Regions from separate parts of the Mesorhizobium sp. M8A.F.Ca.ET.165.01.1.1 genome, predicted to be linked through region 2. Evidence: riboswitches for the same ligand, from Rfam matches in the RefSeq annotation. Region 2 holds a riboswitch; each other region holds the start of a gene.
The links. Region 2 has a riboswitch for thiamine pyrophosphate ahead of thiB (thiamine ABC transporter substrate binding subunit). Riboswitches for the same ligand answer to the same signal wherever they lie in the genome.
Positions count from the first base shown of each region.

Region 1 (7,639 bases), on a different contig from region 2:
CTGGCCGCCAGCCTGGGCGGCGATGATGAACCGGCGCTCCATCTTGCCGACACGCTCGCCGCAGGGGACGGCCTTTGCGATGCAGATACAGCAAGGCGCATCGTGTACGCCGCGCCCGCGGCGATCGAGGATCTGACGCGCCTTGGGGCTCGCTTCGATCGCACATCTGCAGGAGTTCTGCGTCTCGGGCTGGAAGCCGCGCATAGCAGGCGGCGCATCGTTCATGCCGGAGGTGACGGCAGCGGAAGGGAGGTGATGCGCGCCCTGATCGCGGCCGTGCGCTCCACGCCTTCGGTTCTTGTCGTGGAAGGAGTCGAAGCACGCCGGCTGGCCGTCGAGGACGGCAGAATCGCCGGTGTTGTGGCGAGCGGTCCGACAGGTCCGGTGTTCTTTGCCACGGGACGGGCCGTTCTCGCCACGGGCGGAATCGGCGGCCTGTTCCGCGACTCAACCAACCCACTGGGCAGCTGCGGACAGGGTCTGGCGCTTGCGGCGCGCGCGGGTGCCGTCCTTGCCGATCTGGAGTTCATTCAGTTCCACCCGACCGCGCTTGACGGGCCCGGCCGTCCGATGCCGCTCATCAGCGAGGCGGTTCGCGGAGAAGGTGCAACAATCGTCGACGAAACAGGGCGGCGCTTCCTCGATGGCCTGCTCGGGGCGGAACTCGCACCGCGCGACATCGTCGCGCGCGCCGTCTGGCGACATCTTGCCGACGGCCATCGCGTCTTCCTCGACGTCCGCGAGAAGCCAGGCACGATGTTCGCGCAGCAATTTCTGACAATCGCATCAGCCTGCGGCAAGGCCGGCATCGATCCGGCGCGAGACCTCATTCCCATCCGGCCGGCCCAGCATTACCACATGGGTGGTGTCGCCGTGGATCTGGCCGGGCGAACATCGGTTCCTGGACTTTGGGCATGCGGCGAAGTCGCGTCGACCGGGCTGCACGGCGCCAACCGGCTCGCCAGCAACTCGCTGACCGAGGCCGTCGTTTGCGCGCGCTGGGTTGCCGAAAGCGTCGCTGGTGCACCGGACGGCGGTGGGAAGCCAGCGATGGCAGCTAACCTGCCCGCGCCGGATCCGAGGCCTGTGCGCCCTCTCCTGTCACATGCCCTTGGCGTCACGCGGGATGGCGAAGGTTTGAAAGAGGCTGCGCGCGCCTTGTTGCTGCTGTTGCATCGGCACGACACAGCGTCCGATCCCGCCGCCGTAGGGCTGATGATCGCGGTTGCCGCCTTGCTGCGCCGCGAAAGCCGTGGCGCTCACTACCGGAACGACTTTCCCCATCAAGCGGCCGTCGCCCGCCGCTCCGAAATCAGGCTCGACGCGGCCATGTTTGCGGCGCGGGAACTCGGCAACTCTCCAATGCTCGAAAGCGTCGCTTGATGAACCTATCCCCCCTTCCAACGATCATGCTCGAGCCTCTGGTGCGGGCAGCTCTGCTCGAGGACCTTGGCAAGGCCGGTGATTTGACCACTGATGCCATCGTACCGAAGGACCATCATGCGACAACGGTGCTGACTGCGCGCGAGGCCGGAACTATAGCCGGTCTCGACCTGGCGATGCTCGCTTTCAGGTTGATCGACCAGGATGTCGAGATGACAGTGGAGCGAGCGGACGGCAGCAACATCGCGCAAGGTGAGACCATCGCATCGGTCAGCGGTCCGGCCCGGGCCATACTCACCGCGGAACGGACGGCGCTCAATTTTCTGTGCCATCTGAGCGGTATCGCCACCGCGACGGCATTGATCGTCGCGGCGGTCCGCGGCCACGGCGCAAGAATCGTCTGCACGCGCAAGACGACGCCTGGATTGCGAGCGGTCGAAAAATATGCCGTGCGCGCCGGTGGCGGCTCCAATCATCGTTTCGGTCTCGACGACGCCATCCTGATTAAGGACAACCACATCGCCATCGCTGGCGGAATTCGCATGGCAATCGAGCGCGCGCGATGCAGCGTCGGCCACCTAGTCAAGATCGAAGTCGAGGTCGATACGCTAGCCCAGTTAGAAGAGGCTATGGCCCTCGCCCCAGACGCCGTCCTGCTCGACAACATGTCTGTCGACGAATTGCGCCAAGCAGTGGCGATGGTTGCCGGCCAGGCGATTACCGAGGCGTCGGGCAGGATAACGCCGGCGACGGCTCCAGCCGTCTCCGCGACCGGTGTCGACCTGATCTCCATCGGCTGGTTGACCCACAGCGCGCCAATCCTCGATATCGGGCTCGACTCCGCGAAATTTGTCCGTCGGGCCTGACAATCGGCGGTCGACCGGACGCTTTTTCGACCCAGCCCGCCAAGTTCAAAGGTGCCTAGGTCGCCCAATGCAAGGGGAACAGGATGGAAATGCACGCAGCGATTTCGGAAAAACCATGCGTGAAGCTCAATCCTTCGACGGCCACCGGATGTGGACCGTGGAAGCTGCTCGGGCGCTGCATGACGCGCCTTTCAACGACCTGCTGTTTCAAGCGCAAACCGTTCACCGCCGGAATTTCGATCCCAACAGGCGGCGGCGGGCGCTGGTCTCAGCGGCGGCGCCGTCGTCGTCGGAATCTAGCGGGGTAACCCGGCCACCCAGAGGATGGCGGGACGATTCATCCATGATGATAGGAAACAGGACCATTGCGAAAACTAGTCGCTGGCAAGCTGCACGGCATCTACGTCACCGAAGCGAACCTCAACTACCATGGATCGATAACGCTGGACCCTGACCACTGCGAAGCAGCCGGGATCCTGCCGATGGAATTTGTGGAGATTTGGAACAAGAATTCCGGTGCGCGGATTTCGACCTATGTCATTTTCGGCGAGCGCGGCTCACGATGCTGCATCCTCAATGGTGCGGCTGCCCGCACCTGCCAGCCAGACGACCAGATCATTGTTTGCAACTCCATATACCTGGACGAAGCGAATATCACCTCGTTGAAGCCGCGGATCATCACCTTCGACCAGGACAATCACATACTCGATCGCCTGAGCTACTCCGTCGATCTTGACGCACATGGGCGTTACAGTTTCTCGATCCTTGACGAGGCGAATGAGCCTTTGGCCATTCCTGCGCTGGTCTCCGGCGCGTGACTTCCTCTCGAGATTTGCCCGTGCTTTGCGCGGGGTTTCATTAGTCGCCGATCACCGCCGCAGGTGGAAATGCGCTTGACAAAGCAGTGTCGGCTCGGTCAATTCGAAAACATTCACCAGGGGAGTCCCGGCAAGGGGCTGAGATACTGCTGGCTATCGCGGCGCAGTGACCCGTTGAACCTGATCCAGTTCATACTGGCGTAGGGACGGTGCAAGCGCTTTGCGGGAGTTTACGCCCGAAGACCTGTTTTCAAGCAGGTCGACCAAAGCGTCTTTTCATCCTTCCGGCACAGAACTGGGTCTCCAATGCATGAGCAAAGGAGCCTCAAGATGAATGCCCTAACCCCAGCCGTCTCAACGGGACCGCTGCCTGCCTCACGGAAAATCCACAAGCCCGGCGTCCTCCATCCGCACATCAAAGTGCCGATGCGCGAAATCTCCGTCCATCCGACAGCGGGCGAGCCGCCCATCACCGTCTACGATCCGTCCGGCCCCTATACCGACCAGACTGTCGAAACCAGCATCGAAAAGGGCCTCGCCCGGCCTCGCCACGAATGGATCACGGCGCGGGGCGATGTCGAAGCCTATGACGGCCGCCATGTGCGGCCGGAAGACAATGGCTTCGTCACGGGTGAGCGCCTGACGCCGGAATTTCCCATTCGCAACCGGCCGCTAAGGGCCAGGGCCGGCAAGGCGGTGACACAGCTTGCCTATGCGCGCGCCGGCATCATCACGCCCGAGATGGAGTTCGTCGCCATCCGCGAAAACCTCGGCCGGGAAATCGCCCGCGGCAAGCTGCAACGCGACGGTGAAAGCTTCGGCGCGGCTATTCCCGATTTCGTCACGCCGGAATTCGTACGCGACGAGGTGGCGCACGGGCGGGCGATCATTCCAGCCAACATCAACCACCCAGAGAGCGAACCGATGATCATCGGGCGCAATTTCCTCGTCAAGATCAACGCCAATATCGGCAATTCCGCTGTCACTTCCTCGATGGCCGAAGAGGTCGAAAAAATGGTCTGGGCGATCCGCTGGGGCGCCGATACGGTGATGGACCTGTCGACCGGCCGCAACATCCACAACATTCGCGACTGGATCCTGCGCAATTCACCGGTGCCGATCGGCACGGTGCCGCTTTACCAGGCGCTCGAGAAGGTCGGCGGCATCGCCGAGGACCTGACCTGGGAGGTGTACCGCGACACGCTGATCGAGCAGGCCGAACAAGGCGTCGACTATTTCACCATCCATGCCGGTGTGCGGCTGCATTACATCCCGCTGACCGTCGACCGGGTCACGGGCATCGTCTCGCGCGGTGGCTCGATCATGGCCAAATGGTGCCTGCACCATCACCGGGAAAGCTTCCTCTATGAGCATTTCGAGGAGATCTGCGACATCTGCCGCGCCTATGACGTATCCTTCTCGCTCGGCGACGGCCTTCGTCCGGGCTCGATCGCCGATGCCAATGATGCGGCGCAATTCGCCGAGCTGGAAACGCTCGGCGAATTGACGCAGATCGCCTGGGCCAAGGATTGCCAGGTGATGATCGAAGGTCCCGGCCATGTGCCGATGCACAAGATCAAGGAGAATATGGACAAGCAGCTCGCTGTCTGCGGCGAGGCGCCCTTCTATACGCTTGGACCACTGACGACCGACATTGCGCCGGGCTATGACCATATCACCTCAGGCATTGGTGCTGCCATGATCGGCTGGTTCGGCACCGCCATGCTCTGCTATGTCACGCCCAAGGAGCATCTCGGCCTTCCCGATCGCAACGACGTCAAGATTGGCGTGATCACCTACAAAATCGCCGCCCATGCAGCCGATCTGGCGAAGGGCCATCCGGCAGCGAAAGTCAGGGATGATGCCCTTTCCCGCGCGCGCTTCGAGTTCCGCTGGGAAGACCAGTTCAACCTGTCGCTCGACCCCGAAACCGCGCGGTCCTTCCACGACCAGACCTTGCCCAAGGAGGCGCACAAGCTGGCGCATTTCTGCTCGATGTGCGGGCCGAAATTCTGCTCCATGCGCATTTCCCACGACATCCGTGCCGAGGCTCAGAAGGAAGGCATGGCGGCAATGGCGGCAAAATACCGGGAGGGCGGCGATCTCTACATGCCGGCGGACGAGACTGGCGTACCGGTCGTGCCGGAGGCTCCCAAACCATCATGAGGGTGCTCGTCAAAGGGGCCGGCGTTGCCGGCCTCACCGTCGCTTTCGAACTCGCCGCCCGCGGCGCGACGGTCACAGTCGCCGAGATGCGGCATGGCCTTGGCGGCAACGCGTCGTGGTTCGCCGGCGGCATGCTGGCGCCATGGTGCGAGCGCGAAAGCGCGGAGCAGCCGGTGCTGGATCTCGGACGCGACGCTGCCGACTGGTGGGATGCGGTGCTGTCGGGTCAGGTGACACGGGCCGGGACATTGGTCGTGGCCGCGCCGCGTGATGCCGGTGAGCTTGACCGGTTCGCCAGTCGCACGTCAGGGCATAGGCGCGTCGATGAAAACGAAATTGCGCTCCTGGAACCCGACCTCGCCGGCCGCTTCCGGCGTGGATTGCTCTTCCCCAACGAGGCTCACCTCGACCCACGCCAGGCGATGGCGGCACTTCATGACAACCTTGCGACCATGGGTGTCAAATTCCACTTCGGCTGCGACGCCCGGCCTGTTTCGGGTTTCGCCCGTCAGATAGACTGCATGGGAATGGCAGCGGCCGATGACAGGCTGCGCGGTGTTCGCGGCGAAATGCTGATCCTTCGCACGCCTGATGTCTCGCTGTCGCGGCCGGTCCGTTTGCTTCATCCACGCTTTCCGCTTTATGCCGTGCCGCGCACCGATCACCGTTTCATGATCGGAGCGACGATGATTGAAAGCCAGAGCGCCGGACCGGTGACGGCGCGTTCCATGATGGAGCTGCTGGGCGCCGCCCATGCCCTCCATCCGGCCTTTGGTGAGGCCGAGATCGTTGAAACCGGTGTGGGTGTCCGTCCGGCATTTCCCGACAATTTGCCACGCGTCGAAACAGACGGTGAGATCATCGCGATCAACGGTCTTTATCGTCACGGTTTTCTCCTCGCCCCCGCCATGGCGCGCCAGGCTGCCGGCCTGGTTTTCAGTCAAGACAGAACCAAGGAGCATGCTCATGAAACTGATGGTCAACGGCGAGGCGCGTGAGATTGCCGCCACCACGCTGGCCGAGTTGCTTGCCGCGCTCGACTATGAGGGCGATTGGCTCGCCACCGCCGTCAACGGCGACCTCGTGCACAAAGCCAACCGCACGGAGTTCCAGTTGAGCGACGGCGACCGGATCGAAATCCTCTCGCCCATGCAGGGCGGCTAGCATGTTGGAGCTTTATGGAACCGAGCTTTCGTCGCGCCTGCTTCTCGGCACCGCTCAATATCCTTCGCCGGCCATCCTTGCCGATGCAGTCAAGGCGTCGGGCACGTCGGTGGTGACCGTCTCGTTGCGGCGTGAGATGGCGGGCGGTAGAGCCGGCGAACAATTCTGGTCGTTGATCCGCTCGCTGGGCGCCAGAATCCTGCCCAATACCGCCGGCTGCCTCTCCGTCAAGGAAGCCGTCACCACCGCGAAAATGGCGCGCGAGGTCTTCGGCACCAACTGGATCAAGCTCGAAGTGATCGGCAATCACGACACGCTACAGCCGGATGTGTTCGGTCTGGTTGAAGCCGCCCGCATCCTGTGCGAGGACGGCTTTGCGGTATTCCCCTATACCACCGACGATCTCGTTGTCGCCGAGCGGCTGCTGGAAACGGGCTGCAAGGTCCTGATGCCGTGGTGCGCACCGATCGGTTCCGCCTTGGGACCGGTCAACATGACGGCGCTGCGCTCGATGCGCGGATATTTCCCTGGCGTCCCGCTGATTGTGGATGCGGGGCTCGGACGGCCGTCGCACGCGGCCACCGTCATGGAACTCGGCTTTGACGCCGTGCTCCTGAACACAGCGGTCGCCAAGGCGGCATATCCGGTCGGCATGGCGCGTGCTTTCGGTAAGGCGGTCGACGCCGGTCGTGAGGCGTTCAGTTCGGGAATGCTCGAACCGCGCGACGTCGCCGTGCCATCGACACCGATGGTCGGCAGGGCCGTTTTTTCATGAAGCTCGATCCCTTTTATCTGATCGTCGACAGCGCTGCCTGGATCGAACGGCTGGTCCCACTCGGAGTCCGGCTTCTGCAACTGCGCATCAAGACCGTGGATGAGGCTGGGTTGCGCGCGGAGATCCGCACCGCGAAGGCCTTGTGTGCTCGATACCAGTGCCAACTCATCGTCAACGACCACTGGCGCCTGGCAATCGAGGAAGGCTGCGACTTCATACATCTCGGCCAGGAGGATTTGCAGACCGCTGACCTCTTGGCGATACGTGCAGCCGGCGTAAGGCTCGGACTGAGCACACATGATCATCAGGAGCTGGAAACGGCGATGGCCGCCGAGCCTGACTACATAGCGCTTGGACCCATCTATCCGACCATCCTGAAGAAGATGAAATGGGCGCCGCAAGGGCTCGAACGGGTCAGCGAATGGAAGCGTCGGGTCGCGCCTGTTCCACTGGTGGCCATCGGCGGC
Region 1 is NZ_SRTH01000015.1:163,654-171,292, reverse strand. It holds gene EN808_RS29070 (L-aspartate oxidase) at 1-1,383, shown strand, start outside; gene nadC (carboxylating nicotinate-nucleotide diphosphorylase) at 1,383-2,249, shown strand; partial or broken gene EN808_RS37230 (biotin synthase) at 2,398-2,499, shown strand; gene panD (aspartate 1-decarboxylase) at 2,615-3,067, shown strand; TPP riboswitch at 3,176-3,292, shown strand; gene thiC (phosphomethylpyrimidine synthase ThiC) at 3,398-5,233, shown strand; gene thiO (glycine oxidase ThiO) at 5,230-6,231, shown strand; gene thiS (sulfur carrier protein ThiS) at 6,200-6,397, shown strand; gene EN808_RS29035 (thiazole synthase) at 6,399-7,172, shown strand; gene EN808_RS29030 (thiamine phosphate synthase) at 7,169-7,639, shown strand, end outside.
Region 1: it holds a riboswitch for thiamine pyrophosphate, as region 2 does, so the genes downstream of both, thiC (phosphomethylpyrimidine synthase ThiC) here and thiB (thiamine ABC transporter substrate binding subunit) in region 2, are expected to answer to the same signal.

Region 2 (7,639 bases):
ATTCGCGCAATGGGCGCTACTTGTCGGTGACGATCTTGACCTTGTCGCCGGCCGAAACCGCGGCCCCCGGCGACAACGCGTTGAGCACGCGGAACAGGTCGAGCTTGCGGTCGACGCCCACCATCTGCGCGGCAAGCGAGCCCATGGTCTGTCCCGGCTGTACCGTAAGCACACGGATATGCAGTGGCTTCAGGGCCGCCTTTTCGGCGGGACTGAGAATGCGGAAGGAGCCGCTGACCGAGCGCGCCACCGTTTCCAGCGAGGTGCTGGCCGAGGGCGCCGCGGTCAGCAATCGGTAAACCTGGCCGCCGGCGCGGATCACCGCGATATCGAACTGCCAGCCTTCGGCGCCGGCATGCGCGGTCGCCGCCTCATTGCCGTTGATGGTTTCCTGCTTGACAGTGCTGTCGTCGAGGCCAGCCACCCAGCCGCTTCTGATATAGTCGGTCAAGGCGCGGTTCTTGTCGATCGAAACGCCATCGAAGCGGATCGCTATGTCGCCAGGACCGGTCGCCGTCACCGCTGCCGCCGAATTGTCGATGATGAAACCGTCCGGCACCGTGAACGACACGCCGAGGCCCGGATGCAGGAAGGTCTCGCCGCGCACATAGCCTTCTTCCGGCGTGTCGCCGTAAAGCAGGCCGTCTATGCCGGCGAGGAAGGAATCGCGGTCGCGCGTGCCGAAGCCGGGCGCGCCGAACTGGCGGGCGTGGCGCTGTGCCAGATCGATGCGCTGCGGCGTGTTGGGGTGCGTCGCAAGGAAGTCGAGGCTGGCGTCCGTGGCGCCGCTGATCGAGCGGAAATCGGTGTAGGCCGACATCGACTGCAGGAATCGGCCGGCGGCATAGGGATCGTAGCCGGCTTCGCCGATCGACTTGATGCCGATGGCGTCCGCCTCCAGTTCCTGGTTGCGCGAGAACTGCGCCAGCCTGAGCTTGCCGCGGATCAGTGCTGCCTTGGCGGTCGGGCTGTCGCCGAGCACATCCGAGACGACCTTGGTCGCCAGGCCCTCCTCGGCCTCCAACTGCTGGCGCTGCAGGCCATGATTGGCGGTGACGTGTCCCATTTCATGCGCGATGACAGCGGCGAGCTCGGACGAATCATTGGCCAGCGCCAGGAGGCCGCGCGTTATGTAGAGATAGCCGCCCGGCAGCGCGAAGGCGTTGACGTTGGGCGAATTGAGGATGGTGATGCGATAGGTCTGCGTCGGGTTGGCCGATACCACGGTCAAATTGCCGACCACCTTGGCGACCATGCGCTCGAGCTTGGGATCGGAATATTCGCCACCATAGGTCGCCAGGATGCGCGGATGCTGCGCCTTGGCGAGTTCGGCAAGCTTGTTGTTGGCGGCGACATTGTCCACCGTGATCGGCTTGTCGGATGGCTGGAAGCCGGATTCCTGGACCTCCGGAGGCGTGAACATCTGGCAGCTCGCCAGCGCCACGGCAAAGCCAGCCAGCGCCAGGAAGCGCGCCAGCGGGTTCATTCGTAGCCTGTCAACGCCGATCGCCAGAATGGCTTCCTTTCAGGTCCTTGCGCATGATCATGCAATGCGCAAAACAAACTGCTACAGCATCTGCTGCCCGCCCCTCGGGGCGGGCAGCAGATGCTGTAGGCAAATCACGGCCAGTGCCGGACCGGTATCGAGCGGACCTAGCCACACTACTCCAGTCATGGCAAGCAAGCGCCACATCGCCTCGGGCCGGTTTGAGCGTAAATTATGTCCGCTTCCGGGCAATATCTCGTGATAAGGCATCCCCGGCACCCGCACCGATATAGCGCCGGAACGCCTCCGGACCAGCCCCGGAAAAGAAATCGTCCGCCGTGCCTGTGGCGGCGATGGCGCCATTGTCCAGAAACACCACCTTCTGGCCGATGCGGCGGGCATCCTGCGGCTGGTGCGTGACGAACAGCACCGTCATGCCACGCTCGGCATGAAGGCCAGCAACCAGGTCGAGCATGTCGTCGCGCAAGGCGGGCCCAAGCGAGGCGAAGGGTTCGTCGAGCAGCAGCACCGGGCGGTCACGCACCAGCACGCGAGCCAGGGCGACGCGCTGGCGCTCACCGCCCGAAAGTTCGCGCGGCAGCCGCTTCTCCTTGCCGGCAAGACCGGTGCGCGCAAGGGCGCCCGCGATATCGGCGTGGTCGGTATCGGTCAGCCGCAACGATGGCGAACGGCCGAGCCCGACATTCTGCTCGACGGAAAGATGCGCGAAAAGATTGTTCTCCTGAAACACCATCGACACCGGACGCACGGCCGGCGGCTCACCACTGACATCGCCCCCGCCGATCAGCACGCGGCCGGATCTCGGCATCTCGAATCCGGCCACCAGATTGAGCAGCGTCGACTTTCCCGAACCGCTTGGCCCCATGATGGCAGTGATTTGCGTCGCGGTGAACTCGACATCGAAAGCGAACAATGCCTCGCCATAACTGAACGAGACCTTGTCCAGCCGCACCGGAACCCCTTTGCCGTCAGCCGCACCGTCAGACATCGCGGGCCATCCCCTTTCCCAGCCGGTCCGCTGCCAGCACCAGTACCAGGCAGACAAGGCCCAGCAACAACGCCAGGCCGGCGGCGTCCTGGGTGCGGTAGCTGCCCATGCGCGCCAGGAGAAGGTAGGGCAAGGTCTGTACGGAATCACTGCCGAACAGGGCGATGACGCCGAGATCGCCAAGCGACAGCGCCATGGCGAAGGCGAAGGCGGTGGCGAGCGGCCGCCGCAGCGACGGCCAGTCGACCAGCTTCAGCCTTGCCCAGCCGGAAATGCCGAGCTGTGCGCAGAGCCGTTCGTGGCGCTCGCTTGCCGCATCATAGGCGGGGCGGATGGCGCGCAGCGCGAAAGGCATCGCCATGACAGCGTTGACGGTGACGACCATGAGCGGGGCGATGGCAAAGACGTCGCCGACGTGGCGCAACAGAAGGAACCAACCGGCGCCGACGACGATCGGCGGCACGACCAGCACAAAGCCGGCGCCGGTATCGGTGGCGTGTTCGAGCAGTGTCATTGGGCCGGAGCGGCGGTTCGATGCCAGCGCCCGCCGCGCCATTGTCAATGCCAACGAGAGCATCACCGAAAGCAGCGCCGAAAGGAAGCCGAGCACGGCGCTGGTGAGTGTCGCCTGCCGGACAGCGGTCTCGCCGGCCAGCCGGTCGAGATCGGCGCTCAATCCGGCGATCACGGTCGCCGCCATCGGTCCCGCGACGACCAGCAGCGTCAATCCGATGAGCAAGGCATTCAGTGTGGCTTCGGTGCCGTTGACGGAGAGATAGCGGCGCGGCGCGACCGGCAGGTTGGTGTCGCCGACGACATTGGCGCCGAGCCGCGTCAGCGCCAGCACCACGATGAAGGTCAAGGCGATCTGCAGCAATGTCAGCGCGACAGCCCTCGCGGGATCGAAATCGAAGCGCAAGGCCTGATAGATGCCGACTTCGAGCGTCGTCGCGGCCGGCCCGCCGCCAAGCGTCAGCACGATGGTGAAGGATGTGATGCAGAGCATGAAGACGAGCCCGGCGACGCCGGGCATGGCGGCGCGCAGTGTTGGCCATTCGATCAACCGGAACGCCGGCCGCGCCGCCATGCCGAGCTGGCTCGCCAGCCGCCACTGGTCGGAGGGGATGGTCTGCAGCGCCTCGAGGAACAGGCGGGTGGCCAGCGGCAGGTTGAAGAAGACATGGGCGACGAGAATGCCGGAGAGGCCGTAGATGCCCGGCCAGCCCTGGCCGCCAACCCAGTTGAACAGGCCGGCGAAATAGCCGGCACGGCCATAAAGCGCCAGAATGCCGAGCGCCGCGACGATCGCCGGCAGCGCCAACGGCACGGCGAAGAGCTGCAGAATGAAGGCGCGGCCGAAAAACCGTGGATGCCGCGACAGCGCCCGCGCCACGAACAGGGCCGGCCCGACGGAGAGCAGCGTTGACAGGGCCGCCTGCCAGAGTGTGAAGCGCACGACGCGCAACAGATAAGGGTCGAAGGCCGCCCAGGCGCCGGAGAGGTCGTGTGCGCCTTCGACAAGCAGCCCGGCAAACGCGCCGCCGATCAAGAGCGCGATCGCCGCCAGCGCTACGCTGCCGGCGGTAATGCGGGGATCAGACGCGGGTTGCACGAAAGGCCTTTAACGTGCGTCGCGTTCCTTCGCGCCCCCCTCTGTCCCGTCGGACATCTCCCCCACGAGGGGGGAGATTAGCAGCTCCGGCGCCCAGCTCATTCCTGCAATGTTGGCGATTGGCGAAATCGCCGATGACAGCCAATCTCCCCCCAAGCGGGGGAGATGTCCGGCAGGACAGAGGGGGGCGCCGTAGAGCATTCATCTTCGGATCATACAGCCAACTACTTGCTCATCACCGCCAGCCATTCATCCACCCAGGCCTTGCGGTTGGCCGCGACCTCGTCCGGGCTGAACAGCAGGGTCTTGGTCGGCTTGACCAGTTTGTCGAAGGCCGGGTTGAGCGGCTTGTCGGTCTTGCCGGCCGGGAACATCCAGTTGGTCTCGGGGATGGCGTCCTGGAATTTCGGTCCGGTCATGAAGGCCATGAATTTTTCCGCCAGCGGGTTCTTGGCTCCGGTCGTGGTGATGCCGGCGACCTCGATCTGCAGATACTCGCCCTCTTCGAAAGACGCCGCCTGGTAACGCTCGGTGTTCTCGGCGACCATATGGTAGGCCGGGGAGGTGGTGTAGGAAAGCACCATCGGCGCCTCGCCCTTGGTGAACAGGCCATAGGCCTCGCTCCAGCCCGGCGTCACGGTCAGCACCTTGGTCTTGAGCTTGGCCCAGGCCTCCGGCGCCTTGTCGCCATAGACCGACTTCACCCAGAGCAGCAGGCCGAGACCGGGCGTCGAGGTGCGCGGGTCCTGGATGACGATCTTGTCGTCGGCGCTGCCCTCGACCAGCTCCTTCAAGCTTTTCGGCGGCGACTTCAGCTTTTGCGTATCGTAGACAACGGCGAAATAGCCATAGTCGAAGGGAACAAAAGTATCGTCGCTCCAGCCGCCCGGCACGTTGACATCGCTCGCCGCGCCATGCGGCGCGAACAGGCCTGAGGCCTTGGCATCGGCGGTGAGATTGGTGTCGAGGCCGAGCACGATGTCGGCCTTGGTCGAAGCGCCTTCCAGCTTGACGCGGTTGAGCAGCGCCACGCCGTCGGCGACCGAGACGAATTCGACATCGCAGCCGCATTCGGCCTCGAATTCCTTCTTCACCACGGGGCCCGGACCCCAGTCGGCGGTGAAGCTCTCATAGGTGTAGACGGTGAGCTTGTCCTTGGCCAAAGCCGGCCCGGACAGGGCCACTGCCGTGGCTGCGATGAGAGAATATAAAAACGTGCGCATCGGCGCCTCCTTCGTTTGCGTTGAAAGGAATTGAGGCGTCGGACTGTCCGAAACGTCTAATCCCTCCGCCGGTACAAACCGGATCAGGTTCAGCGGGTTGGCGAGACTGCCTCTCAGCCGGTCCGCGAAATTCGCGTCCGGCACCCCGTTAGAGCGTTTCGACACATAGGCCCGGCGGGTGGGACACGCAAGTGGGAGTTTGCCGCCTTCCGTTTCCCGTGCCGGGCTGGTAAGGCGACGGGATATGAGCACATTCACCATCCTGCTTGGCGGCGATCTCCTCCGCACGCCCCGGCTCGACCGCCAGGTCGAAGGCTCGCGCGTGATCGCCGCCGACGCCGGCATCGGTCATGCGCGGATACTGGGCCTAGTGCCGGAATTGTGGGTCGGTGATTTCGATTCGGTTCCGGCCGATCTGCCCGCCCATCTCGCCGCCGTGCCCCGGCAAACCTTCCCGGCGGAAAAGGACAAGACCGACGGCGAACTGGCAATCGCGGCCGCACTGGAGCGTGGAGCGACCCGCCTTGTGCTGGCGGGCGCCTTCGGCGGCAAGCGCGCCGATCACGCCTTCCTGCATCTGGCGCTTGGCCTGCGGCTGGCCGAGGCCGGAACGGATGTGCTTTTGACCAGCGGCGCCCAGGAGGGTGTCCCCTTGCTCAACGGCAGGGCCAGCTTCGATTATGCCGACGGCACGCTATTTTCTATTCTCGGCTTTTCCGAACTCTCCGGCCTGACCGTCACCGGCGCCAAATGGCCGCTCGACAAGGTCGAGGTGGCTTTCGGATCGTCGCTGACCATTTCCAACGAGGTCAAGGGCCGCCTCGACATCGCGCTCGGCCACGGCCGCGCGCTGCTGCTCGCCCATCCCTATCCATTGCCCGAAAGCTGACATGGCCCCGCCCCTTCTCAATCTCGACGGGATAAGACTGACTTTTGGCGGCACGCCGCTGCTCGATGGCGCCGCCCTGACAGCGTCGGCCGGCGACAAGATCGCGCTGGTCGGCCGCAACGGGTCCGGCAAGTCGACGCTGCTCAAGATCGCCGCCGGCCTGATCGAACCGCAGGACGGCGAGGTGTTCCGCCAGCCTTCGGCGACTGTCCGCTATCTGCCGCAAATGCCCGACATGGACGGCTTTGCCAATGTGCGGGCCTATATCGAGGCCGGGCTCGGCCCGGCCGACGATCCCTACCGCGCCAGCTATCTGATGGAGCATCTCGGCCTGTCGGGCGAGGAGCGGCCGGCAGACCTGTCCGGCGGCGAGGCCAGGCGCGCCGCCCTTGCCCGCGTCATGGCGCCGGAGCCCGACATCCTGCTCCTTGATGAGCCGACTAATCATCTTGATCTGTCGGTGATCGAATGGCTGGAAGAGGAGCTCGTCCGGACTTCCTCGGCGCTCATCGTGATCTCGCACGACCGCCGGTTCCTCGAGCGTGTGTCGCGTGCCACCGTCTGGCTCGACCGTGGCCAGACCCGCCGGTTGGACAAGGGCTTTGGCCATTTCGAGGAATGGCGCGACCTCGTGCTGGAGGAGGAAGAGCGCGAGCAGCACAAGCTCGGCCGCCAGATCGTGCGCGAGGAGCACTGGCTGCGCTACGGCGTGACGGCACGGCGCAAGCGCAACATGCGACGTCTCGGCGAACTGCAGACCATGCGCCAGCGCTTTCGCGGCCATCGCGGCGCCGAGGGCACCGCGACAATGGTGGCCAGCGACGCGGCCGAATCCGGCAAGCTGGTGATCGAGGCGAAAAACATAGAGAAGAGCTTTGGCGACCTCACCGTCGTCAAGGGGTTCTCGACCCGCATCCAGCGCGGCGACCGCGTCGGCCTCGTCGGACCGAACGGCGCCGGCAAGACGACGCTTCTGAAGATGCTGACCGGCGAATTGGCGCCGGACGCTGGTTCGATACGGCTCGGCACGAATCTGGAGATCGCCACGCTCGACCAGAAGCGCGAGGCGGTCGACCCGCAGGAGACGCTGGCGCAATATCTCACCGACGGGCGCGGCGAGAACCTGGTCATCAATGGCGAGCAGCGCCATGTCGTCTCCTACATGAAGGATTTTCTGTTCAAGCCGGAGCAGGCGCGCACGCCGGTGCGCGAGCTGTCCGGCGGCGAGCGGGCGCGGCTGATCCTGGCGCGCGTGCTGGCGCGCCCGGCGAACCTGCTGGTACTTGATGAGCCGACCAACGATCTCGACATGGAGACGCTGGAACTGCTGCAGGAACTGGTCGCCGGGTTCGCCGGCACCGTCATCCTGGTCAGCCACGATCGCGATTTCCTCGACCGCACCGTCACCAGCGTCATCGCG
Region 2 is NZ_SRTH01000012.1:64,971-72,609, reverse strand. It holds gene EN808_RS25940 (RNA polymerase factor sigma-32) at 1-1, shown strand, start outside; gene EN808_RS25935 (M48 family metalloprotease) at 17-1,486, opposite strand; gene thiQ (thiamine ABC transporter ATP-binding protein) at 1,719-2,495, opposite strand; gene thiP (thiamine/thiamine pyrophosphate ABC transporter permease) at 2,488-4,107, opposite strand; gene thiB (thiamine ABC transporter substrate binding subunit) at 4,332-5,330, opposite strand; TPP riboswitch at 5,374-5,488, opposite strand; gene EN808_RS25910 (thiamine diphosphokinase) at 5,575-6,219, shown strand; gene EN808_RS25905 (ABC-F family ATP-binding cassette domain-containing protein) at 6,221-7,639, shown strand, end outside.

Region 3 (7,639 bases), on a different contig from region 2:
ATCTCCTGACCGGATCGTTCCGCTGGCCGCAATATCTGCTGGCCCAACTGACGATCTCGGCCACGTTCGTCCTGGTCTATCTGCTGGCCCGCGACATGCTCGGACAACGCCGCGCGCTGGCCGCCGTGCTTTTGATGCCATCGGTCTATTTCTTCGGCTGGCCGACGCCGCAATTCAATCACGACTATGCGCAAATGCCGTTCTGGGCCGCGATCTGCTGGCTGCTGTGGCGCGCCGGCCGCGGTGGCGGGCCAGGCTGGTGGCTGGCGCTCGGACTGGTGTCGGGCGTCGGGCTTTATGCCAAGTTTTCCACCGGCCTGCTGCTTGCCTTCGGCGCTCTCTGGCTGCTGTCCGACGCGCGCGCGCGCAGTCGGCTGGCGACGCCCTGGCCGTGGCTTGGCCTGGCCGTTTGTCTCGCGGTCGCCGCGCCGTTGGCCATCGCACTCTACCGCATCGATTTCCTGCCGTTGACCTATTTCGCCGGCCGCGATGCCTGGGTAACCGAGCACCGTGCGCGCCTCTACTATATCGGTGTCCAGCTGGCCGGGTTTTCCGGCTTCCTCCTGGTGCTGGCGATATCAGGGCTGCTGCGGCGTACGTCGGCTCCGCAGGACCCCGTCGAGCGCGGTAAGCTGGTCTATCTCACCTGGATGGGACTTGGGCCGGCGACGCTGATCATGGTCGCCTCTTTGTTCACCGGCACCGGCGAGGCCTGGGGCGCGCCGATGTACAATCTCGTCGGCGTCGTCGCGCTCGCCTTTCTCGGTCACCGGCTCGGTGCCCCCGAGATGCGAAGGTTGGCGATCTGCGCCTTCATCTGCATCGTGGCCATGTCGGGGGCCTATGCGGCCATCCGCTGGACGGATTGCAATGTGCGCGGGCGGATGGACGCCGTCTGCTGGCCGGCGCGGCCGATCTCGGACGAGGCCGAGGCGGTGTGGCACGCCGCGGTGCCCGGCCGGCTCGACATTGTCGGCGGCGATACCAATCTTGCCATGCTGGCGGGCCTCAACGCCTATGACAAGCCGTCGATCTTCACCGATCTCGATATGCGGTTCGCACCCTGGATCACGAGGCAGCGGTTGCGCGACCATGGCATGCTGATGGTTTGGTCGGGTCCTCACGTGCCGTCGCAGCTGCGGGCATGGTTGGACAACGTTCCGGTCAAGACCGTTCTTTTCAACTGGTCGCGCGAGGCGCCGCCTGTGGCGATCAGTTTTGCGGCCATTCCGCCTGGTATCCGATATCTGCCGGTCGCCGCCAGCAGCCGGACTCGGCATCCGCGCATCTAAGGTTTCCCCGTTCCTTAGGGGGCGCCTTTCACCGGTATAGCCGAATGGCCCGCTCGTCCGACTGGACGAAGCAGGCGACAATGCCCATTTATGGGACTATCCAAATTTGTTGTCGCGCAATTCCCCGGGGAACGCCGCTACAGTTTTCCCGGAATTGCCTTTTGAGGAGACGTTACATGGCGACTTCGAGCGAACGTGCAGTGCTTGCCGGCGGCTGTTTCTGGGGCATGCAGGATCTGATCCGGCGCATGCCGGGCGTCCTCGCCACGCGTGTCGGCTACAGCGGCGGCGACGTGCCGAATGCCACTTATCGCAATCATGGCACCCATGCCGAAGCCATCGAGATCAGCTTCGATCCGGCGAAAATCAGCTTCCGCCAGCTTCTGGAATTCTTCTTCCAGATCCACGATCCGACGACGCGCAACCGCCAGGGCAACGATGTCGGCATGAGCTATCGCTCGGCAATCTACTACACCAGTGAGGAGCAGAAGCGTGTGGCGGAGGACACCATCGCCGATGTCGATGCCTCTGGCCTGTGGCCCGGCAAGGTTGTCACCGAGCTCGCTCCGGCGGGAGCGTTCTGGGAGGCCGAGCCCGAGCACCAGGATTATCTGGAGAAGTATCCGAACGGCTACACCTGCCATTTCGTCAGGCCGGGTTGGAAACTGCCGGTTCGTGAAAAGGCCGTTTCATAAGGCTCGCGGATCAGTCTTTGCGGCAGTGGGTTTAAGCGCCCGCCGATTGCCGCGAGGCCATATCAATAGCGGCTGTTAACCACCGCCCGGCGGTTGACAGTGCGCGGCGTTGCTGACCAACTACGCGGGTTGATTGGTTTCAGGGGGAGCATGAGGAAGCTCTACGAGAAGCGTGTGTTGGTGAAGCGGGAAAGGCTCCCAAGTGTCGCCGCGGCAGGACCGCTTTCTCCCAAACCAGGCTGACGGCTCGGCCGGTCTTTTGGTAGTGACTGGACCGGTTCGTTACGGTGCTCGGATTGCCGGGCGATGTCTTGCCCCGCCGGATCTGAAAAGATGATTTCTTCCGAGCCTGTGGCCGGCGCCCGGCAGCTCAATGCAGTTTTCATCCTGGATGTTTCTGCTTACACCGGGCCCCTGCTTTCCGGGTGGGTCGAGGCGGGAAATCGTATTGGCGCGATCATCGTGCCTGGCTTTCAGCGCCCATCCAGAGGCTTCAGCATTGGCAATTTTCGACGCCGGCTGAGGCGCCAGCTTCTGCTCAGGCGCTATCTCGGCAACACGCCGGTAAAGTTGATCGAATTCGGCCGGCCTTACGACTGGGATGAGCTTGGCCGGCAATTGCCTGAGATCGCCGCGGATGTACTGATCTGCTACGCTTTCCCGACCCTGATCCCGCAACAACTGCTCAGCCTCTTTCCCAAGGGCGGCCTTAATTTTCATCCGGCGCTGCTGCCCAACTACCGGGGTCCGCATCCTCTCCATCGCCTGGCCGCGGACGGCCAGCATGCCGTCCATGGCGGCGTGACATTGCACAAGATGTCCGCCAATTTCGATGACGGCGACATCCTCGGACACGTGCCGTTCTGCGAAGCACACTGGGCAACGCGGCGGGATGTGGCCGACAGCGTGGCGACCGCGATGCGCGCGTTGGTGCGCGAGGTGGCGCCAGCCTATTGCGAGGATTTGGTGTCCGGGACGCGGCAGCCAACCGGTGATTTCGTCTGGGCGCGACTTGAGCGGAACCACATGGCGATTTCATCCGACATGTCGATCGAGCACGTTGCCCGATTGTGGCACGTCCTGGGCGGCAATCCCGGTATCTATCTGGACGTTGCCGGCCGCGAGGTTCGGTTGGCCTTTCAGATCGCGCGACTGGGTCCGCCAACTGGAAAAGGTCCGGTCAGGCGATGGGGGAGGGTGGAGTTCGATCTTGCCAATGGCCGGGTTCGATACCTCACCTATGGCCGCCTGCTCAAACGGCTGATGAAAATGCACACCGCATTCGCACGGCCAAAAGCCGGAAAACCGTGCCCCGAAATAAGAGTGTTTGGCAAAGTGGCCAGCGAATCGGTGCCAGAGGTACCGCCAGCCGGTCGTGGCGTATAGTGAGACCAACGAGCATGGAAAGCGCGGAACTTGCGTCCGCGCTTTCCCTGCTGCGAAAACTACTTACCGCAGTTCTTGTCGGCCACGGTCGGCGCGGTCGCCCTGCCATTGGCATCCGTCTGCGCGCTGGTCGGGCAATTCTGGTCCGCGTTGGAATTCATTCCGCCCGGCGTGATGGTCGGGCTGTTGGTTGCACCCGGATCGAGCCAAATTCCCGGGCGCCGGCACCCGGTTGTGCCTGCGCTGGCGCAATGCTTTGGCGCAGCTTGCTGAAAAAACAGCTTCCCCAACCGATCGAATGGTGCTTTAACGCCGCCATCCACAGGGGTGCTCCGTACGGTCGGGGCTGAGACGGGGGCGGCAAGCCCACAGACCCTAGAAGCTGATCTGGGTAATACCAGCGGAGCGAGGCGGGCGATGTTTTCAGGCGCACAGGTTTCCCTATATCTCATGGCCGACGATTTTGTCGGCGTCATCCTGGGCGCGCTTGGCGCGCTCGATTCGTATCGCGACAAGCTCAGGATCGAGACCGACGACATCTCGACCTTGCTGGTCGGGCCCCCCGAGGTGCTATTCCCGGCGCTGCGCGACCTTTTCGTGGCTGCGTCTGGCAGCGGTAAGCATTGCGTGCTGTCGGCGACCATTTCGCGTGGTTGCCCAGGTGAGCCGGACGATCCGATCTGCCGCTCCGACACGTTTGGCGGACCTGCCGGGCCACTCGGCCCGCGCAAGCAAGCCGCCATTTCCGCCGTGCGCGGCGCGCCCGCCACTGGGCAGCCAGCGGCGGCGCAGTTCTCGCTCTATGTGATGGGCACGGACGACCACATGGACGAGATCTATGGCTGCATCGATTTCCTGAAGCAGTCCGGCGTCTACGATCGCTCCAAGAATTTCTGCACCAAGCTGCGCGGCGATGCCGGCGCGATCTTCTCGGCGCTCGACGAAGCCTTCTGCCGCTTCGGACCAGGCGCCGGCCACGTAACCCTCGACGTCACGGTTTCGGCCAACAGTCCCACTGCCGTCTGAACCGTTCGCGCCGACGCGCGCCGTCAAGGTCATCCTCTCGTGGCTTCATCGTCGTTCAACCCGCGTCAACTCGCGGGCTTCCTCGCCCAGGCGGCGCCGGCCGTGATATCGATCGGCCTGGTGCTCGTGGCGTGGGAACTCTACGCAAACCATTCCGGCATCAAGCCGACGGTTCTGCCGGCACCCTCGCGCGTCTTCGAACAGGCGATGCTCAATCGTGACGCGCTGCTCGACAACGCCATTCCCACCATCCGCGCCACGCTGATCGGTTTTGCCTGTTCGCTCAGCGCCGCCTTCGCGCTGTCGATGCTGGTCGACTTCTTCCAGCCTTTGCGGCGCGCGCTGTTTCCTGTCTTCATAGTCAGCCAGACCTTGCCGCTGGTCGCCATCGCGCCATTGGTGGTGCTGTGGTTCGGTTTCGGGCTGACGCCCAAGATCATGCTGGTGGCACTGGTCACCTTCTTCCCGATGCTGGTGGCCCTGGTGCAGGGCTACGAGGCTACCGAGGTCGAGATCGGGCAGATGCTGCGCGCCATGGGAGCAGGGCGCTGGCGGGTCTTCATCCTGGCACGGTTGCCTTCGGCGCTGCCTTATTTCTTCGCTGGCCTCAGGATCTCCATCACCTATGCCGTCGTCGGCGCCATCTTCGCCGAATATGCGGGCGCGGCCAAAGGGCTGGGCATCTACATGCTCAACGCCAAAAACAATTTCCGTCCCGACCTGGTGCTCGCCGCCGTCGGCGTCAGCGCCGCCCTTACCCTCGTCCTGTTCGGGCTGACGGTGGTGCTGCAACGACTTGCCATGCCTTGGGAAAGAGCCGCTGGCAGGCAAGCCGCCCGAAAAGGCCCGCAAGCATGAGCCGGCTCGAATTGCGGCATATGCGCAAGGCCTTTGGCGGGCTCGAAGTGCTCGCCGACATTTCGCTGCGCGTGGATGCCGGCGAATTCGTCTCGATCCTTGGGCCTTCGGGTGCCGGCAAGTCGACGCTGTTCCAGCTTCTGACCGGCGCCGAGCATGGCGAGGGTGAGATGTTTTTCGACGGCGCGCCGCTCGACGATCATGGCAGGCATTTCGCCTTCATGCCGCAGCGGGACGCGCTGATGCCGTGGCGGCGCATCCTCGATAACACGACGCTCGGGCTCGAGGTGCAGGGCCTCGGCCGCAAGGCGGCGCGGACGCGTGTCGCGCCGCTGTTTGCCGAGTTTGGGCTTGCCGGCTTCGAGCGGCATTTTCCGGCGCAGCTTTCAGGCGGCATGCGGCAGCGCGCGGCGCTGCTGCGTACTGTCGTGCAGGAACGCGACATGTTGCTGCTCGACGAGCCGTTCGGCGCGCTCGATGCACTGACGCGCGCGGCCATGCAGCGCTGGCTCGAACAGATGTGGCGGCACCATCGATGGACGGCGTTGCTGATCACCCATGACGTGCGCGAAGCCGTGTTCCTCTCCGACCGCATCTATGTGCTGTCCACGCGGCCGGCCCGTGTCGTGCGCGAGATCAAGGTGCCACTGCCGCGCCCGCGCGATCCGACCAGCGCCGCCACACGGCGGGCCGGAGAACTCGAGGCCGAGATCCTCGACATTCTGCTCAACCTCCAGCCAACCAAAGGACATGACCATGATTGACTTGACGCGCAGGCAGGCTCTGCTGCTCACCCTTGCCGGTAGCGTACCGCTGATCACCGGATCGAGCCGCTCCTTCGCGGCAACGCAAAAAGTCACTGTCGCGCTGGACTGGACGGTCAACACCAACCACATCGGGCTGTTCGTCGCGCGCGAAAAGGGGTTTTATCGCGAGGCCGGTCTGGAGGTTGATATTGTGCCTTACAGCGACACCGGCGCCGGCACGCTTGTCGCCAACCGCGTCGCCGATTTCGGCATCAACGGCACCATCAGCCTGTTCACCCAGAAGACCGCCGGCGCCGACTTGAAGGCCGTCTATGCCGTCGTGCAGTCCGAAACCGGTCGGCTGGTGTTCAACGCGGCGCGCAGCGAGATCAAAAGTCCGAAGGATCTGGACGGCCTGACCTATGGCGGTTTCGGCAGCGCCTGGGAGAACGCACTGATCTCGACCATCATCCGGCATGATGGCGGAAAGGGCAATTTCGAGACGGTGACGCTCGGCACTTCCGCCTACGAGGCGCTGGCCAACGGTTCGGTCGACTTCACGCTCGAAGTGTCGACCTGGGAGGGCGTCGAAGCCGAGCTCAAGGGCGTCAAGCAACGCAGCTTCGTCTATGCCGACTATGGCGTTCCCGACGAGCACACGACGCTCATCTCTTCGAGCGAAGCGTTTCTCCAGGCAAACCCCCAACAGGCGTCGTCCTTCATCCAGGCAACGCGGCGCGGCTATCAGTTCGCGGTGGATCACCCAGAGCAAGCCGCCACGCTGCTGATAGCCGCCAACAAGGATGCCCTCACCAATCCGGCGTTGATCCAGGCTTCGCTGAAGGCACTGATCGACGGGCACTATCTGCGCGGGCAAGACGGCACCATCGGCATCATGGATCCCGCCAAGATGGAAGCGATCGGCTCCTATCTCCTCGCCGCCGGTATCCTGCACGATGCCGATGGCAAGGTTGTCGCGCAACGTCCGGATTTTGCGGGATATTTCAGCAATGGGTACCTCAAGTAGGGCGTCGGTGCAGAGGCCGCGAAAGGTCATATCGCGAGATGCTGAAAGACCGGGTACGGCCTTGCCGTTCGGCGGCTTTGACCCGGTTTGATGCCGATCTGATCTTCTCGGTTAACGGCACGGCAATGGTTACGTGCAAAGGTCGCCCCCGAGGGATCATCGGGATGCTTGCCTTGCTCATGTCAAAAAGTGAAGCGCTTTCGCGTGCAGCAGACAAAGGGCTTTTGTCGGCGGCGCGCAAGCACGAGATCATGCTCGACTTGCGCGAAGGCTTCTTTCGCGCCTGTGCGCTGCTGTGCGCGGCGCTGTTCGTCTATCGCGGCGTCTATCAGCTTCTCGAGGATCCGACCCGGCTCAACACCGCGCTGGTGGCGATTTCCGAGATACTCACTTTCACCTGGCTGCTGCTGTCGCGGCGTCCGGTCACGCGTGACTGGAATCTGCTTACCGTCATCGTTTCGGTGACAGCCAGTTTTGGCGTTGCGTTGATCAGTCTCAAGCCAGGCATTGCGCTGATTCCTCTCTACGTCGCCGCGCCGTTACAGATCATCGCATTGTTGTTCGTTATCTGGGGCAAGATCTCGCTGGGGCGCTCTTTTGCGATCCTGC
Region 3 is NZ_SRTH01000007.1:154,952-162,590, reverse strand. It holds gene EN808_RS20275 (glycosyltransferase family 39 protein) at 1-1,292, shown strand, start outside; gene msrA (peptide-methionine (S)-S-oxide reductase MsrA) at 1,469-1,987, shown strand; gene EN808_RS20265 (formyltransferase family protein) at 2,558-3,373, shown strand; TPP riboswitch at 3,687-3,800, shown strand; gene EN808_RS20255 (YkoF family thiamine/hydroxymethylpyrimidine-binding protein) at 3,791-4,399, shown strand; gene EN808_RS20250 (ABC transporter permease) at 4,439-5,257, shown strand; gene EN808_RS20245 (ABC transporter ATP-binding protein) at 5,254-6,021, shown strand; gene EN808_RS20240 (ABC transporter substrate-binding protein) at 6,014-7,030, shown strand; gene EN808_RS20235 (isoprenylcysteine carboxylmethyltransferase family protein) at 7,069-7,639, shown strand, end outside.
Region 3: it holds a riboswitch for thiamine pyrophosphate, as region 2 does, so the genes downstream of both, EN808_RS20255 (YkoF family thiamine/hydroxymethylpyrimidine-binding protein) here and thiB (thiamine ABC transporter substrate binding subunit) in region 2, are expected to answer to the same signal.

Region 4 (7,639 bases), on a different contig from region 2:
AAGGAGCGCCAGTTCAGGGAGGTTGGGCGTGACAATGCAGCAAAGCGGCATAAGATCGCGCTTCATGGCAGCGATAGCGCCTGCTTGCAGAAGTGCGCGGCCTGAGGTGGAGGCCAGCACAGGGTCGAGTACTGCGGGGACATGCGGAAATTTGCGCAGCACTGCGGCAACGGCAACAATGATCTTGGCAGTCGCCAGCATGCCGATCTTGATTGTGGCCACGTCGTTGGCCTGCAGCGCGGCGCACATCTGATTGGCCACCAGGCTAGGTGGCGGATAATAGATTTCGATCACGGCGTCATGCGTTTGCACCGTTAGCGCTGTGACGGCGAGACAGGTGCGCACGCCAATGGCAGAGATCGTCTCGATATCGCGTGCAATTCCAGCACCGCCACTGGAGTCCGATCCACCGACGACAAGCACATGTGGTTCTCGCCTCAGCGCCATTGGTCCGTCTTTTCGATCCATTCTCGCGTGCGCGCCTCGGGGTCGTCGTTGAGCGTGATGTCGGTCACCACCGCCGCGCTGTCCGCGCCAGCCGCAAAGACACCGTCGAGCCGCTCAGGGTTGAGGCCACCAATGGCGACCAATTGAAACGGCGCGACCTGGCGCTTCCATTCGCTGATCCGTTCGACCCCTTGCGGCGCCCATTTCATCTTCTTCAGGATGGTCGGATAGATGGGTCCAAGCGCTATGTAGTCAGGCTCGGCGGCCATCGCCGTTTCCAGCTCCTGATGATCATGTGTGCTCAGTCCGAGCCTTACGCCGGCTGCCCGTATCGCCAAGAGGTCAGCGGTCTGCAAATCCTCCTGGCCGAGATGTATGAAGTCGCAGCCTTCCTCGATCGCCAGCCGCCAGTAATCATTGATGATCAGCTGGCACCGGTATCGAGCGCACAAAGCCTTCGCTGAGCGGATCTCCGCGCGTAATCCGGCCTCATCCATGGTCTTTATGCGAAGCTGAACCAGATTGACGCCGAGCGGCACCAGCCGCTCGATCCAGGCAGCGCTGTCGACGATCAGGTAGAAGGGATCGAGCTTCATGAAAAAACGGCCCTGCCGATCGTCGGCGTCGATGGCACGGCGACGTCGCGCGGTTCGAGCATTCCTGAGCTGAAAGCCTCACGACCGGCCTCGACCGCCTTGCCGAAAGCACGCGCCATGCCGACGGGATCGGCCGCCCTGGCGACCGCCGTATTCAGCAGCACGGCGTCAAAGCCGAGTTCCATGACGGTGGCAGCGTGCGACGGCCGTCCCAGCCCCGCATCCACGATCAGGGGGACGCCTGGGAAATGTCCGCGAATCGAGCGCAGCGCCGTCATGTTGACCGGTCCCAAGGCGGAACCGATCGGTGCGCACCACGGCATCAGGACCTTGCAGCCCGCTTCCAGCAGCCGCTCGGCGACGACGAGATCGTCGGTGGTATAGGGGAATACCGCAAAGCCGTCCTCGCACAGGATACGGGCGGCTTCGACCAGGCCGAACACGTCCGGCTGCAGCGTGTCGTGGTTGCCGATCACTTCGAGTTTGATCCAGGTCGTGCCGAAGACCTCGCGCGCCATGCTCGCGGTGGTGACCGCTTCCTTGACGGAGTGGCAGCCGGCCGTGTTGGGCAGGATTCTCGTGCCGAGCGAGCGGATCAGCGACCAGAATTTTTCGCCGGCCCTGCCGCCCGCCATCTCACGCCGCAAAGAGACGGTCACCACCGACGTGCCCGACGCCCTGACTGCATCGGCAAGGACGGCCGGCGAAGGATATTGAGCCGTGCCGAGCAGCAGGCGGGATTGAAGCGTCGTCCCCAGAAGGTCGAACATGCTAGCCTCCCTGCATGGGCGAGAGGATTTCAATCCGGTCGCCTTCGTTCAAGCAGAACGCCGTCCGGCTGGCTTTGTGCACCAGGTCGCTGTTGACGGCGGTGGCGAGCCAGTCGCCCTCATAGTCGAGCGCGGCAAGCAATTCGGCTAGCGTGGTGGCGGTGGCAACCTCACGCGCTTCGCCGTTGACGGTCAGTTTCATGAGCAAGCTCCTTGGTTCTGTCCTGGCTGAAAACCAGGTCGGCGGCCTGGCGCGCCATGGCGGGGGCGAGGAGAAAACCGTGTCGATAAAGCCCGTTGATCGCGATGATCCCGCCGTTCGTTTCGACCCGCGGCAGATTGTCGGCAAAGGCCGGACGAACGCCGACACCGGTTTCGACGATCTCGGCCTCGCCAAAGGCCGGGTGGAGGGCATAGGCGGCACTCAGCTGCTCCATCATCGAACGTGCCGTCACCGGACCGGCGGACTGGCTTTCAACCATTGTCGCGCCGATCATGAAACGGTGGTCGGCGCGCGGCACCGCATAGAGTGGAAAGCGCGGATGCAGCAGCCTGACCGGGCGAGACAGCGAGATATCAGGCGCGCGCAGGATCAGCATTTCGCCGCGAACGCCGCGCAGCCTGTCATCGGCTGCTGCCATTCCCGTGCAGTCGATCCAACGATCGAAACCGGAAATCCGCCTGATATCGACATCGAACTGGAATTCGACACCCATGGCCGACAACCTGTCATGGAGTGCCGCCATCGCCCGGCGCGGGTCGAGATGGGCTTCGTCGGGGAACAGCAGCCCGCGGCGAAAGCGGCCGGCAAGGTCGGGCTCCAGGAACGCGATTTCATCTCCGTCGACACGCCGATGCCCCCACGTGCGACTGGCGAACCGGTCAAGCTCACCGGCATCTCGCGGCATGGCCACGACCAGTGTTCCGGCCCGTGTCACCTGATCCGGCAGTGCCGCATCCCACCAGTCGGCGGCGACGCGTCCGAGATCCAGCACCGGCTGCTCGGCGCTTTCACGCTCGCACCATGGCGCCAGCATGCCGCCGGCGAACCACGAGGCATTGCCGCCAAGGGTCTGCCGGATCTCAGCGACTGTGACCGTCGCGCCGCGGGCGGCGAGTTCGAAGGCGGCGGTGAGGCCGGCGACGCCGGCCCCTTTGACCAACACCCTCATGATGGCTCCGGCGCCTCTGGCATGAGCGCTACGCCGGTCTCGTCAGCCGGCATGTAGAGATCGCCGCCCTCGCGGTATTTCGCCGCCATCGCCGCCATGCCTTCCTTCTGGGCTTCGGCGCGGATGTCGTGGGAGATACGCATGGAGCAGAATTTCGGCCCGCACATCGAACAGAAATGTGCCAGCTTGTGCGCCTCCTTGGGCAAGGTCTGGTCGTGGAAGGACCGTGCGGTTTCGGGGTCGAGCGACAGGTTGAACTGGTCCTCCCAGCGGAACTCGAAGCGCGCGCGCGAAAGGGCATCATCCCTGGTTTTCGCTGCCGGATGGCCCTTCGCCAGATCGGCTGCATGGGCGGCTATCTTGTAAGTGATCACCCCAATCTTGACGTCGTTGCGGTCGGGAAGGCCGAGATGCTCTTTCGGCGTGACGTAGCAAAGCATTGCGGTGCCGAACCAGCCTATCATGGCGGCACCTATCCCTGAGGTGATGTGGTCATAGCCCGGCGCGATGTCGGTCGTCAGCGGCCCCAACGTGTAGAACGGCGCCTCACCGCACACTGCGAGCTGCTTGTCCATGTTCTGCCTGATCTTGTGCATGGGGACATGGCCCGGGCCTTCGATCATCACCTGGCAGTCCTTTGCCCAGGCAATCTTGGTGAGTTCTCCAAGTGTTTCCAGTTCGGCGAATTGCGCCGCGTCGTTCGCATCGGCGATTGAACCGGGACGAAGGCCGTCGCCGAGCGAGAAGGAAACGTCATAGGCTCTGGCGATGTCGCAGATCTCCTCGAAATGCTCGTAGAGGAAGCTCTCCCGGTGATGGTGCAGGCACCATTTGGCCATGATCGAGCCGCCGCGCGAGACGATGCCCGTGACCCGGTCGACGGTCAGCGGTATGTAGTGCAGCCGCACGCCGGCGTGGATGGTGAAATAGTCGACGCCTTGCTCGGCCTGCTCGATCAGCGTGTCGCGATAGACCTCCCAGTTGAGGTCCTCGGCGATGCCGCCGACCTTTTCGAGCGCCTGATAGAGCGGCACCGTGCCGATCGGCACCGGTGCATTGCGCACGATCCAGTCGCGGATGTTGTGGATGTTGCGGCCGGTCGACAGGTCCATCACCGTATCGGCGCCCCAGCGGATCGCCCACACCATCTTTTCGACCTCTTCGGCCATCGACGATGTGACAGCCGAGTTACCGATGTTGGCGTTGATCTTCACCAGGAAATTTCGCCCGATGATCATCGGTTCGCTCTCGGGATGATTGATGTTGGCGGGAATGATTGCGCGTCCGCGCGCCACCTCGTCGCGCACGAATTCGGGTGTGACGAAATCTGGGATCGCCGCGCCGAAGGCTTCGCCGTCGCGTTGCAGCTTGCCGCGCATCACCTCGCGGCCGAGATTCTCGCGGATGGCTACGAACTCCATTTCTGGCGTGATGATGCCGGCGCGCGCATAGGCAAGTTGGGTCACCGCCTTGCCCTGCTTGGCCTTGAGCGGCCGATTGCGTATCGGAAATTCCGGTGTCAGGCGCTCGCCGGTGGCGAATCCATTGTCTTCCGGCCGGACGTGGCGCCCGTCATAGGCTTCGACATCGCAACGCGCCGTGACCCATTCGTGGCGAAGCCGGGCAAGGCCTTTTTCGATGCTGGTTTGGACTGATGGATCGGTGTAGGGGCCGGACGGATCGTAGACGGTGACGGGCGGTTCGCCGGCCGTCGGATGGACGGAAATCTCGCGCATCGGCACCCTGATCTGCGGGTAGAGGACGCCGGGCTTGTGGATTTTCCGCGAGGCGGGCAGTGGTCCCGTCGACACGGCGGGGGTGAGGGCATTCATCGTGAGGCTCCTTTGCTCATGCATTGGAGACCCAGTTCTGTGCCGGAAGGATGAAAAGACGCTTCTGTAGACCTGCTGCAGCAGGACCTCGGGCGTAAACTCCCGCAAAGCGCTTGCACCGTCCCTACGCCAGTATGAACTGGATCAGGTTCAACGGGTCACTGCGCCGCGAAAGCCAGCAGTATCTCAGCCCCTTACCGGGACTCCCCTGGTGAATGCCTCAAGTTGAATGGGCCGGTGCTGCTTTGTCAAGCGCCTTCGGGCGCCTTCGGGCGCCTTCGGCCGGTGGCGACGTCCGGCGGCCGGCCGAGCGGAGAGCTCGCGCATGCATCGGGGACAAGTCACGCCCCGTAGACCAGGGCTGGAATGGCCAAAGTCTCATTCGCTTCGTGAAGGATGGAAAAACTGTATCGGCCATGTGCGTCGAGATCGACCGAGTAGCTCAGGCGGTCACGGATGTGGTTATCCTGGTCGAAGGCGACGATTTGCGGCTTCAGCGAGGTGATTTGCACCACGTCCAGGTAGATGGAGTTGCAGATATGATCTGGTCGTCGGGCTGGCAGGTGCAAGCGGCCGCTCTATTCAGGATGCGGCATCGGCGGCGTTCCCGATACCAATGATATCTTGCGGGCAACTTATGCAATCACCGGCTTCGTAAAACCCGACGGCGGCGGCCGTGTCCTGGCGCTGAGGATGTGCCGCTGTTCCAGCAGAGAAATCGCGTGGGCGCGGAGTTTTCGCTCTGCGAGGAAGAGTTGACGCAATCGTTTAGCTTGCTTGCAGTTCGTAGAGACCCGCCTTTGAAAGCAACTAAGCTATTGCATTGATATGTTGGTGCGCGATCGATCGCTACATAGCCGGCCGCCATTATCCGAGTATTGATCCGCCGGTGTTCGTGTTGCCGTATATGGCAATCCCTGCGAGATCGTCGCGGCCGGATCGGCCGCACCCTCTAGTCATAAAAGGGGAAGCGACCGAGAATTCCGCTGCCGAAAACTTCTCTGGCTTGGCTATGCATGCGGTAGATGAGATCGCCGCCTACCGCGACCTGGTCGAGGAAGGCATCGACGCCCAGTTCGGACAGCCTGGTTATCGCAATGCGTTAGCGGCTCAGACTTGCGGTCTCGAGAGCGGCCTTTGGGGGTCACCTCTTTTTTGTTTCAGAGGTTGGAAGACGGCTGCTCGTTACCCAATAGAAATGGCGACTACGGAACGCGATCGATCGCGGCCATCAGGAAACACCTGTCTTCGGCTCAACCTCGACATGGCGTCCGATCGACCGCAGATATACAGCTATCTCGTCCATGAGATGATCGCGTTCGCCGTAGATCTCAGCAATCCTGCGCAGCTGTGGCTCGACGGACCTCCGTTGCGCCGGCGTCAAATCAGCATCGCCAAAGACATATCCCAAGTTGCCAATCGCGCAAATGTTGCAGCCGGCCTCCACAACTGCTTGCACGAATGCCGGAATGTCTTTTTCTTGCATAGTCTTCATGTCGAACCTCTCGTGAATGGCGTGCTTGCGCGCCCATGCTGCCTTTTCAGCGTGTCCTCTGGGCGGCGCAAGCCTTGAGCGTAATTGTGCCGGGCAACCTCGACTATCCCGTCTGCCACGCTCTTTAGAGTCGGTGGGGTCTGGTGATTGCAGGCTGGGCCACTCAAAAGCCTGCAAGAAGAAAGTCATGGCGACCATTGCTCAAGATCGCGAGGGTGCGTGCAAGACCTTCCGTTGGCAGTCATGCACGCTCACCCAGCAACTGGGTATTGAGCAACTGGGTCTCACGTCGCGGGTCTCGTGTGCTTCACAGCCGAAAATAAGGTACCACCGTGGCTATTCTCAAGTGCAGGCTACCTCTTCAGGACACGGCGGAGTGCCTTCCGACGCACCCCTGGTGCAACGTGCGACCTAACGAGACACATCTCGTTCGCGTTCCCTCGACCTTTCTTCGTATTGCTGCTTGCCCTGCGATTTCAGGCCCTCTGCTAGCTTCTCGGCCGCTCTTTGGCCTGCAATGTCACTATTCAAGATCATATCCGACATCCCTGGATGGTCATAACCGTAATGCGCATGCAGTTTCCCTCACGAGCAGCGCCTATCCGTCGATTAGTTCGTCTTCCGGAACCCGAAGCCCTTTTTATCCGGCGTACCTATCCACCATTCAACCGGTATACCTTTCCCAACTTTGGCGGACCATTTACCTCAGGCATGATCATCTCGCGTGACATTTTTTTTTGGCGCCATCATCGCACGTGGCATTTTCTAAAAACCAAGACGTGTCAATTTGTAAAATCAAGGATGCGGCCGCGCCCGTTGCGAGGATTTGCAGGTAGCTCTTCAGCCCCAACACGATGTGTGAGGCGGCGGTGGAAAAGGCAACCGACGGCGTCGACGCGTCCTTTGATGATCGCAAGCGATATGCTTCGTCGCGAGCCCAGATTGCGGTCTCGGGCACAAGGCGAGATCACAGTTCTGCGATCTGTGGTAACGCGAGCCCGCAAAGCGCCGCTGCGGCCACCGCTTTTGGAATCTGGACGAGATTCGTCGTCGTCTGAGATCAGTTGATCGAGCAGTTCGCGCGCGCGGGACGCGCTTGCGGTGCAGTCTCTCCCGCGAGCTCGCCCGTGACCTTCTCATCGACGACATCCGAGAGCTGCGCGGACGGCCCTATGACCTCGTCGCTGTCGCCGGCGGCTGGAAGCACCTGACACGGCCGGCCTATGCCGATGCCATCCGCGCCTGCGGAAGCAGCGGGCGTGCCGTGGACCTGACGTGGTCGGACGTGCTGATGCTGATGTGCATCGGCACTTCCAGCCGATTACCC
Region 4 is NZ_SRTH01000006.1:274,367-282,005, forward strand. It holds gene EN808_RS19215 (hydroxymethylpyrimidine/phosphomethylpyrimidine kinase) at 1-447, opposite strand, end outside; gene EN808_RS19220 (thiamine phosphate synthase) at 438-1,043, opposite strand; gene EN808_RS19225 (thiazole synthase) at 1,040-1,813, opposite strand; gene thiS (sulfur carrier protein ThiS) at 1,815-2,015, opposite strand; gene thiO (glycine oxidase ThiO) at 1,984-2,985, opposite strand; gene thiC (phosphomethylpyrimidine synthase ThiC) at 2,982-4,817, opposite strand; TPP riboswitch at 4,921-5,037, opposite strand; gene EN808_RS19245 (hypothetical protein) at 5,159-5,386, opposite strand; gene EN808_RS37800 (hypothetical protein) at 6,049-6,510, opposite strand; partial or broken gene EN808_RS37040 (SMC-Scp complex subunit ScpB) at 7,409-7,639, shown strand, end outside.
Region 4: it holds a riboswitch for thiamine pyrophosphate, as region 2 does, so the genes downstream of both, thiC (phosphomethylpyrimidine synthase ThiC) here and thiB (thiamine ABC transporter substrate binding subunit) in region 2, are expected to answer to the same signal.